2 regions of the Micrococcus cohnii genome follow, and region 2 is predicted to be linked to the other one. Evidence: predicted binding sites of a transcription regulator. Region 2 holds the regulator's gene; the other holds the start of a gene.
The links. Region 2 encodes LexA, which represses DNA repair genes until DNA is damaged. Its sites were predicted from a motif close to TCGAACANNTGTTCGA; they were not measured.
Positions count from the first base shown of each region.

Region 1: HDA30_RS05145 (Rv2578c family radical SAM protein) is a predicted target of LexA. The motif match lies at 2,616-2,631, and genes of this name have one in related genera.

Region 1 is NZ_JACHNA010000001.1:1,138,291-1,142,702, reverse strand. Features, by position in the region: gene HDA30_RS05155 (MFS transporter) at 1-833, opposite strand, end outside; gene HDA30_RS05150 ((deoxy)nucleoside triphosphate pyrophosphohydrolase) at 894-1,412, shown strand; gene HDA30_RS05145 (Rv2578c family radical SAM protein) at 1,459-2,607, opposite strand; gene HDA30_RS05140 (pyroglutamyl-peptidase I) at 2,736-3,452, shown strand; gene HDA30_RS05135 (CHY zinc finger protein) at 3,502-3,903, opposite strand; gene HDA30_RS05130 (phenylalanine--tRNA ligase subunit alpha) at 4,001-4,412, shown strand, end outside.
Region 2 is NZ_JACHNA010000001.1:401,074-405,485, reverse strand. Features, by position in the region: gene HDA30_RS01890 (histidinol-phosphate transaminase) at 1-517, opposite strand, end outside; gene HDA30_RS01885 (LysM peptidoglycan-binding domain-containing protein) at 573-974, opposite strand; gene lexA (transcriptional repressor LexA) at 1,374-2,156, shown strand; gene HDA30_RS01875 (ATP-dependent DNA helicase) at 2,210-4,282, opposite strand; gene hflX (GTPase HflX) at 4,279-4,412, opposite strand, start outside.

The DNA.
Region 1 (4,412 bases), 740 kb from region 2:
AGGGGGATCCAGCGCGGATCGAGTCCGGCGACGCGGGTCATCAGCGGAGTGATGTACGTGTAGAGCGCGAACATGCCGGCGAATCCCACGATGCCGACGAGCGCGGTGCGCCATAGCCGCAGTGATGTCAGCCCGGCCATCTCGCGGCGGATCGACGTGCCCTCGGGCGCGGGCGCGTCGGGGACGAGCATGACCGTCGCCGCGATGCACGCGGCCGCGCAGACGGCCACGACGACGAACATCCACCGCCAGCCGGCGGTCTGCCCGAGGGCGGTGGCCGCCGGAACGCCGAGCAGATTCGCCGCCGACAGGCCGGCCATGACCCAGCCGATGGCCTGGCCGCGCCGCGCAGGCCCGGCCAGGTGCGCCGCGGCCAGGGCCGCGGTGGAGAAGAATGCGCCGTGCGGCAGACCCGAGATGAAGCGGGCGAGCATCATCGAGGACATGTCCGGGGCGAGGAGACTGCCGACGTGGCCGAGCAGGAACAGGACCATCAGCAGGATGGACGAGCGGCGACGGTCGACCCGGGCCAGGCCGGCCGCGAGCAGCGGGGCGCCGACGACCACTCCGAGCGCGTAGACCGAGATGAGGTGGCTTCCGGCGTCGAGGCCGACGCCCAGGTCGGCGACCGCCTCCGGCAACAGTCCCATGATGGTGAACTCGGTGGTGCCGATCGCGAAGCTGCCCAGGGCGAGCGCCACGATGGCCGGAAACAGCCCCAGCCCCCGCTCGGGCCGGGTCGTCGGCGAACCGGACCCCACTGTGTCAGGGGAGTCGGCGGTGCTGATCTTGATCGGGCCCGTCAGGGGGCCGTGGGTGCTGTGGTCGCTCACCCGCCAAGTCTAGGGACGGCGAGGGCGCTGCCGGATGCCGGATTTCGTAGGGTTGAGGGCATGGACGACAGGACGCATGGCGTGACCGGTGAGCAGGGTGCCCGGTCAGTCGGAGAGCGGAGGGCACAGCGGCGGGCCGTCGTGGGGGCGGCTGTGCTGGACGATGCGGCCGCACCGGCCCGGATGCTGGTCGGCCGCCGCTCGGCTCCGGCCGCTCTGGCAGGGCTGTGGGAGTTCCCGGGCGGCAAGGTCGAGCCGGGGGAGGGCGCGGCCTCGGCGCTGCACCGTGAACTGGCCGAGGAGCTCGGCGTGCGTGTGCGCCTGGGCGCTGAGGTGCCCGCCCCGGAAGGCGAGGGATGGCCGCTGGCCAACGGGCGCCGTCTGCACGTGTTCCTGGCGGTGCTGGCCGATGGTTCGGCGGCGCCGTCGCCGCTGCAGGACCATGATCGGCTCGAGTGGTGTCCGTTGGAGCGGGCGGCTCTGCACGCGCTCGACTGGATCCCGGCGGACCGGCCGATCGTCGACGCGCTGCTCGACCTGCTCCAGAGTGGAACACAGGACCTGCTGCCTGGCGGCTGAGCCGAGCCGGTGTCGGCGAGGTGGGGGCCCAGAACGAGGTGCAGACTCAGAACAGCGCCGCCTGGCGGGCAGGCGCTGAGGCCGATGTCGAGCTCCCGCTGCGTCGGTGTTCGGCTCGGGTGGTCGCGACGTCGGCGTGTGAACCCCTCGTCCCGTGCGGGGGAGCGTCGTCGGAGCGGATGCGGTGTGCACCGCCCCAGCGCAAGCCGTGCGCCGCAGCGGCTGCGCGCGCCCGACGGGTCAGGGACGAGCGGTACGAGGCGGGCGCGTAGCTCGAGCGTGCGTAGAGCCGCTCGTAGCCGTCCACGAGGTGGGGGTGTTCGTGCCGCAGCCACTGCATATACCACTGGCGTGCGCCGGGTCGAAGGTGCAGCGCGCCCGCGAGCACGGAGCTCGCCCCCGCCGCACGGACCGCCCGCATCAGCGCGTCGAGCTGGGCATCGGAGTCGCTGAGCCAGGGCAGCAGAGGCATCGCCATGACGTGCACGTCCGCCCCCGCCGTCCGCAGCCGTTCGATCAGCGCGAGGCGGGCGGCCGGCGCCGGGGTGCCGGGTTCGACCGTGGCGGCCAGTCGGCTGTCCAGCGTGGCCAGTGACACGCCGACGCCGACCGGCACCGACCGGGCGGCGGTGGCGAGCTCCGGCACGTCTCTGGCCAGCAGGGTCCCCTTGGTCAGGATCGAGAACGGGGTGCCCGTGTCCGCCAGCGCCGCGATGATGCCCGGCATGAGCCGGTAGCGGCCTTCGGCGCGCTGGTAGGGGTCCGTGTTGGTCCCCAGTGCGACACTCTCGCGTGTCCACGTGGGGCGGGACAGTTCTGCACGCAGCACATCGGGCGCGTTGGTCTTCACGACGATCTGTTGGTCGAAGTCCGCACCGGCGTCGAGGTCCAGGTACTCGTGAGTGCTGCGCGCGTAGCAGTAGCGGCACGCGTGCGTGCAGCCCCGATACGGGTTGACGGTCCACCGGAACGGCATTGCCGAGGCCTCGGGGACGCGATTGAGCACGCTGCGGGCCTGCACCTCGTGAAAGGTCATCCCCGCGAACTGCGGGGTACGGGCCGTTCGGCGGCGTTCGGCGTCGCGTCGTCCCGCCTCGCTCAGCCCCGCATGACGCAGCCCGGGCAACGCGGGCGCACCGGCGTCGTTGCCGTCGTCTCTGCCGTGCGCCCCATGGGTCTGTGCCTGCCATCGCATGACAGGAGTAGAACATATGTTCGAATTGCGCGGCAATGCCATGCTCGGGCATCGCGAGGTCCACGTCAGGCCGACCCCGCCCGCGGCGGTTGGCGTGCCGGCGGTGCCGGCTCGGTTACCCTGCGGCCATGCACTCAACCGGTGATCAGAATCATGGCGCGGCGTCCCCGGCGCTGCGGGACGATGCGTGTGCGATGCCCGTGAGCGGAGGCGTTGACGTCCTGCTCACCGGCTTCGAGTCCTTCGGGGGCGCGGCCACGAACCCGTCGGCCGCGGCGGCCGAGGCGGCCGCGCGCCAGCTGCGAGCCGGGGGCGTCTCGGCGCTCGCGCTCGAGCTGCCCTGCGTGTTCGCTCGCACCCGTGCGCGCCTCGCGGCGGCCCTGCGGGAGCACCGCCCGCGGGTCGTCGTCGCCTGCGGCCTGGCCGGGGGCGCGCAGGAGGTGCGGCTTGAGCGCGTCGGCATCAACCTGCGCGACGCCCGAATCCCGGATAACGACGGGGCCCAGCCGGTCGACGAGCCGGTGCGGGCGGACGGGCCGCCCGCGCTGTTCTCGACCCTGCCCGTCAAGCGTGCGCTGCAGAGCCTAGACGCGGCGGATGTGCCGGCCCGCCTCTCGCTCAGCGCGGGCAGCTTCGTGTGCAACAACGTGCTGTATGAACTGCTCGATCTCGCCGACGCCGCGGTCCGGGCCGGCTTCGTGCACGTGCCGTGGGACGAGGCGCATGCGCCGCAGGACTGCGCCTCGCTGCCGGCCGCGCAGCTCGCGCACGCCCTCGTGCTGGTGGCCGAGGCCGCGCTCGACCCGGCCGCGGACCTCGACCGCCCTGGCGGTGCATTGCACTGAGCCGGGTCGGCGACAGGCCGTCCGTCGGCTCGGAACCGAGATTCTCGGCTTAGACCTGGCCGGACGCAGGCGCCGGCTCCGTCTCGAAGTACAGGTGGGCGTGCGCCGCGCAGCGCCGGTTGAACTCAGCGGCGCAGCGCGGGCACCGGGACGCGCCGCGGTACTGCTCGACGGTCATCACGTGTCGGCACACCCCGCACAGCACGCGAGGCAGTCCGACGTCCTCTCGGGGCACGACCCGGATCGGATGGTCGGCCTGCTCGTCGTGGCAGGCGTGGCACGGCCAGAACCCCGCGCAGCAGGCCAGGCGCATAGCGACGACGTCGGTCGGCCCGTGGTAGTGGACACACCGCGTCTGTGAGTCGACCGTCAAACCGTGCACCTGTGGCTGGTCTGACCGACCGCCGGTCACGTCGGTGTCGCCCGCGTCGGGCGCGTCCGTGGCATCCATGGCAGATCAGGGTAGTCACGTCCGCCCGGACATTAGACTTGCCGACGACCGCGCACGTCATACCACCACGTCACACGTAAGGATGTGCTCCACCGCAATGACGCACAGCACAGAGAACGGGGCGCCCGCGTCGGGCGGCGAGATCTCGCCGAGCGACGAGCAGGCCGTCCAGGCCGCCGTCGAGGCCGCGCTCGCCGCCGTCGAGCAGGCCGAGGACCTCGACGAGCTCAAGGCCGCTCGTCTGGCCCACACCGGGGACAAGGCCCCGTTGACCCTGGCGAACAAGGCGATCGGTGCCCTGCCCAAGGAGCAGAAGGCCGCCGCCGGCAAGACGATGGGCGCCGCCCGCGGCCGCGTGAACAAGGCCCTGGCCGCGCGCACGGAGGTGCTCGAGGCCCGTCGGGCGCAGCAGATCCTCGACGAGGAGACCGTCGACGTGACGACGTTCGTCCGTCGTCGCCGCGTGGGAGCCCGCCACCCTCTGAGCCTGACGATGGACCGCGTGAGCG
Region 2 (4,412 bases):
CGTCGACGAACTGCGTGTGTGTGCCCTCGGCGAGCAGCGGATACATGGAGTATGAGGGCTGGAACGCGAGCAGACGACGCCCCGGCCCGCCGAACGCCTGCAACAGCTGCTGCAGCACCTCGTTCGAGCCGTTGGCGGCCCAGACCGCCTCCGCAGTGAGCCCGTGCCCGAGATAGTCGGCCAGCGCCTCGCGCAACGCGGTGAACTCGCGGTCCGGATACCGGTTGAGCCCCGTGGCGATGTCGCCCACGGCCTGCGCGATGGCCTCAGCCACGCCCGGCGGGACGGGGTGGGTGTTCTCATTGGTGTTGAGCCGCACCGACACGTCGAGCTGCGGTGCTCCGTACGGCGTGCGACCGCGCAGGGCCTGCCGTAACGGCAGGTCGCTGAGCCGTACCCGGTCGAGCGGGGCCACGCCGCCGTCGTTGTGCACCGTCACGGCACATGCCGGGTCGTTCGGTGTGTTCGCGGTCGGCGACTGCCCGGCCTGTGCCGCCTTCGTGGCCTGTGCATCCATGGCGTCAGTGTAGGAATCCGCGCAGCGGGCGACACCCACAAGTCACGACGAGACGTCAGCGGCCAGCCGGGACGAACAGCTCGGTCCCCGGCTGCAGCTCGGCGCCCTCGAGCTCATTCAGCTGCGCGATGCGCTCCATGGTGGTGTACCGGTCCGCGTCCGGGTCCGCCTCGGCGGCCACCTCCCACAGTGTGTCCCCCGGAGAGACCACGACCTTCTCGAGCTCGGCCCCCGATCCGGCGGCGGAGACCGCTGCGGGCGAGAACCCGATGTTCAGCGCGGACAGGGCGAACGCCGTGAGGGCGGCCATGGCAAGCATGAGCGGCAGCCCACGCAGCACGAAGCGGCCGCGCCGGTTCAGGCGCACGGCGTTCCGCCCCGAGCTCGTCGGCCGGTCGAGACGACGCGGCAGACGGGCGGCAAGAGCGGTGATGTCGGCGGTGTGAGTGATCGTCATGATGACTGCCTTTCCCTCCGTGCGCGCCCGCCGGACTCCGCTTGTCCCGACCCGGAGGTCGCGGGGAGCCCTCCGCGAGGACGCGCATGATTCGAACAGGTGTTCGATTCGTTCGATCCCATTTCTAGCACACACGTTCGAGACACGCCATGGATTCTTCGAACATATCTTTGAATCCAGCGGTGCCGTCAGCTACCGTCGTGGCATCGACCACGTCCGCTCCGGCGGGCTTGACCGACGCCCTGCGCGCCGCGTGCAGGGCCCAGATCATCAGGCGCACCCGAGACGTTAAGGACGGCGCGAGACGGCCAGGTCTGCCGCGCAGCCCCGGCCGGCCCGTCCCCGCCCGCCACGGGCACGCAGGATGACCCACGCCCCCGCAGGACGATTGGACACCGCATGGCCCCGCACGAGACTCCCGACGCCGCCGACCACACCCCGGCTCTGAGCCCGCGTCAGGCAGCGGTCCTCGAAACGATCCGGTCGTCGATCGCCGCCAAGGGGTACCCGCCGTCCATGCGCGAGATCGGTGACGCGGCCGGGCTCGGCTCCCTCTCCTCGGTCAAGCATCAGCTCAGCCGCCTCGAGCGATTCGGCTACATCCGCCGAGATCCAGGCCGACCCCGCGCGCTTGAGGTGTTGCTCGACGCGGACGGAACCCCACTCACCGCGGCCGGTCGGCCGGCCGCCGAGACCCCCCGCCCGCCCGAGGCCGAGGCACAGTCCGTCGCGGACCGCTCGGGCCCCGGCGACGACGCCGCCGAGGTGGTGGCCCTGCCCACCTGGCACACCGGTCTGGACGATGCGGACTCGGTGCCGGTCCCCTGGGTGGGCCGCATCGCCGCCGGCGGGCCGATCCTCGCCGAACAGCAGGTGGAGGACGTGATGCCGCTACCGCGCCGTCTGACCGGCGAGGGCGAGCTGTTCATGCTCCGAGTCTCGGGTGACTCGATGGTCGACGCGGCGATCTGTGACGGCGACTGGGTGGTCGTGCGCCGGCAGAGCACCGCCGCCAACGGTGACGTCGTGGCCGCGCTGCTCGACGACGAGGCCACGGTCAAGACCTTCCGGCAGCGCGACGGCCACACCTGGCTGCTCCCGCAGAACACCGCCTACGAACCGATCATGGGCGACCACGCGACCATCATGGGTCGCGTCGTCACGGTGCTGCGCTCTCTCTGAACCCGCTCACTGCCGCGGCGACGGGCGGCATCGCATTCTTGCCCGCGCTCAGCTCAGGTGCTCGCGTGCAGCCGCTGCAGCACGCCGGACACGACGGCCGGGTCCGTCGTGCGCCAGAAGTCCGGCAGGGCGGAGGTGAGAAACCCGCCGTAGCGCTCGGTCGCCAGGCGCGAGTCCAGCACCGCCACGACGCCCCGATCATCCACCGAGCGGATGAGCCGACCGACGCCCTGGGCCAGACGGATCGCGGCGTGCGTGGCCGACACAGCCATGAACCCGTTGCCGCCGCGCCGGGCGACGTCCCGGGTGCGCGCGGCGGAGAGCGGCTCGTCCGGACGCGGGAACGGGATCCGGTCGATCACCACGCACCGCAGCGACGGGCCGGGGACGTCCACGCCCTGCCACAGGCTCATCGTGCCGAACAGCGAGGTGTCGGGTTCCTGGGCGAACCGGGACACCAGGGCGGAGAGCGTTCCGTCGCCCTGGCACAGGATCTCCTGCTCGGTCCCGAGCCGCTGCCGCATGGCCTCCGCCGCGTCCTCGGCGGCTCGCTTCGATGAGAACAGCCCGAGCACGCCACCGCCGCTGGCCTGCAGGATGCGTTCGAGTTCGTCGAGCGACTCCTCGGAGGCGAAGCGACCCGGTTTGGGCAGATGACGGGCCACGTAGAGCACACCCTGCCGCGGGTAGTCGAACGGACTGCCCACATCGAGCACGGTGTACCTCGGGGCATCGGGACCGCTGAGGCCGACGTCACCGGCCACCGCCTCGAACCGGCGCTCCCCCGTGCCGACCGTCAACGTCGCCGAGGTCAGCACCGTGGTCGCGCGGCCGAACAGACCCTCGCGCAGCTTGCCGGCGACCGACAGCGGTGCGACGTAGATCTGTGGCGGATCAGCCTCATCGCCGGGAACCCACCCGGTGCCCGGCTCGAAATGCCCCGGGCGCGTCGCCCACACGACCTCGGGGAAGTCCGCCTCGGGTCGGGCCGCGAGGATCCGCTCGGTCACCTCGAGCACATCGATCACCCGGGAGCGGGCCATCTGACGTCCGCCGTCGTCCTGGGCGTCCTTCCCGCCGCCCAGATCGGACACGCACTGGCGCGCCGCCGCGAGCACGGCGTTCAGCGCGGCCTCCTGCGCCTCGTCAACGCCCCCGTGCAGCAGCCCCGACGGCGCGGACGTGAACGCGGCGTCCAGGCCGGCAGCAGCCGAAACGAGATCCTCGACCGCGACCGCCGCGTGCCGCCGCAGCGATGTGGCCGCCCCGAGCACGATGGAGCCGGAGAGCACGCCGGTCACGGCGCCGGTGACCCGGTCCTGCAGCTCGTGGGCCTCGTCGACGATCACCGCAGAGTACTCGGGCAGCACGGCCAGCCCCTCGAAGGCAGACAACGCCAGCATCGCGTGGTTGGTCACCACGACGTCCGCATCGGCGGCCTCGGCCCGGGCCCGCTCGGAGAAGCACTCCTCGGCGACCGGGCACGTCGACGCACCGAGACAGTCGACCGCCGAGACCGACACCTGCCGCCACGCTCGATCGGAGACGGGGCGCTCCAGGTCGTCACGGTCACCGGTGTCCGTCGTCTCTGCCCACGAACGCAGGGCCATCACCTCTCGGCCCAGCGGAGTCGACGGCCCGGACTCGCCGTCCGCGACCGTGTCCACCACGGCGCCGTCATCGGCCGTGGTGAACAGGGTCTCGGCGTCCTCGTCGCCCGGGTATCCGCCGTCGAGCTTGTGCCGACACAGGTAGTTCGCACGCCCCTTGACCAGCGCGACCACGGGCTCGCGCGGCAGCTCGTCCCGCAGCGCCTCAACCAGACGCGGTGCGTCGCGGCGCATGATCTGCGCCTGCAGTGCGAGTGTCGCCGTGGCCACGACGACCGGATCCTCCTGGTCCATCGCATGCTGCAGGGCCGGGATGAGGTAGGCGAGCGACTTGCCCGTGCCCGTGCCGGCCTGCACCAGCAGGTGCCGACGCGATTCGAGCGCCCGGGCCACCTCGAGCACCATGCGGTGCTGGCCCGCTCGGTGCTGGCCGCCCGTGGCGCGCACCGCGGACTCCAGCAGGGCGAGCGCCTCCCGTTCCCGGTCCGTGCGCGGGGCCGCCGCGTCCGTGCTCATGCCGATCTGCCTCCTGGCTCGGGGACCTCACGTCCGAGGCCGAGATCGTCCTCGACGCGGAAGGGCTCGAGGTCCGCGGCGATGTCCGGGCGCACGAGCACCTCGAGGCGCGTGCCGCCCTCCTCGTAGG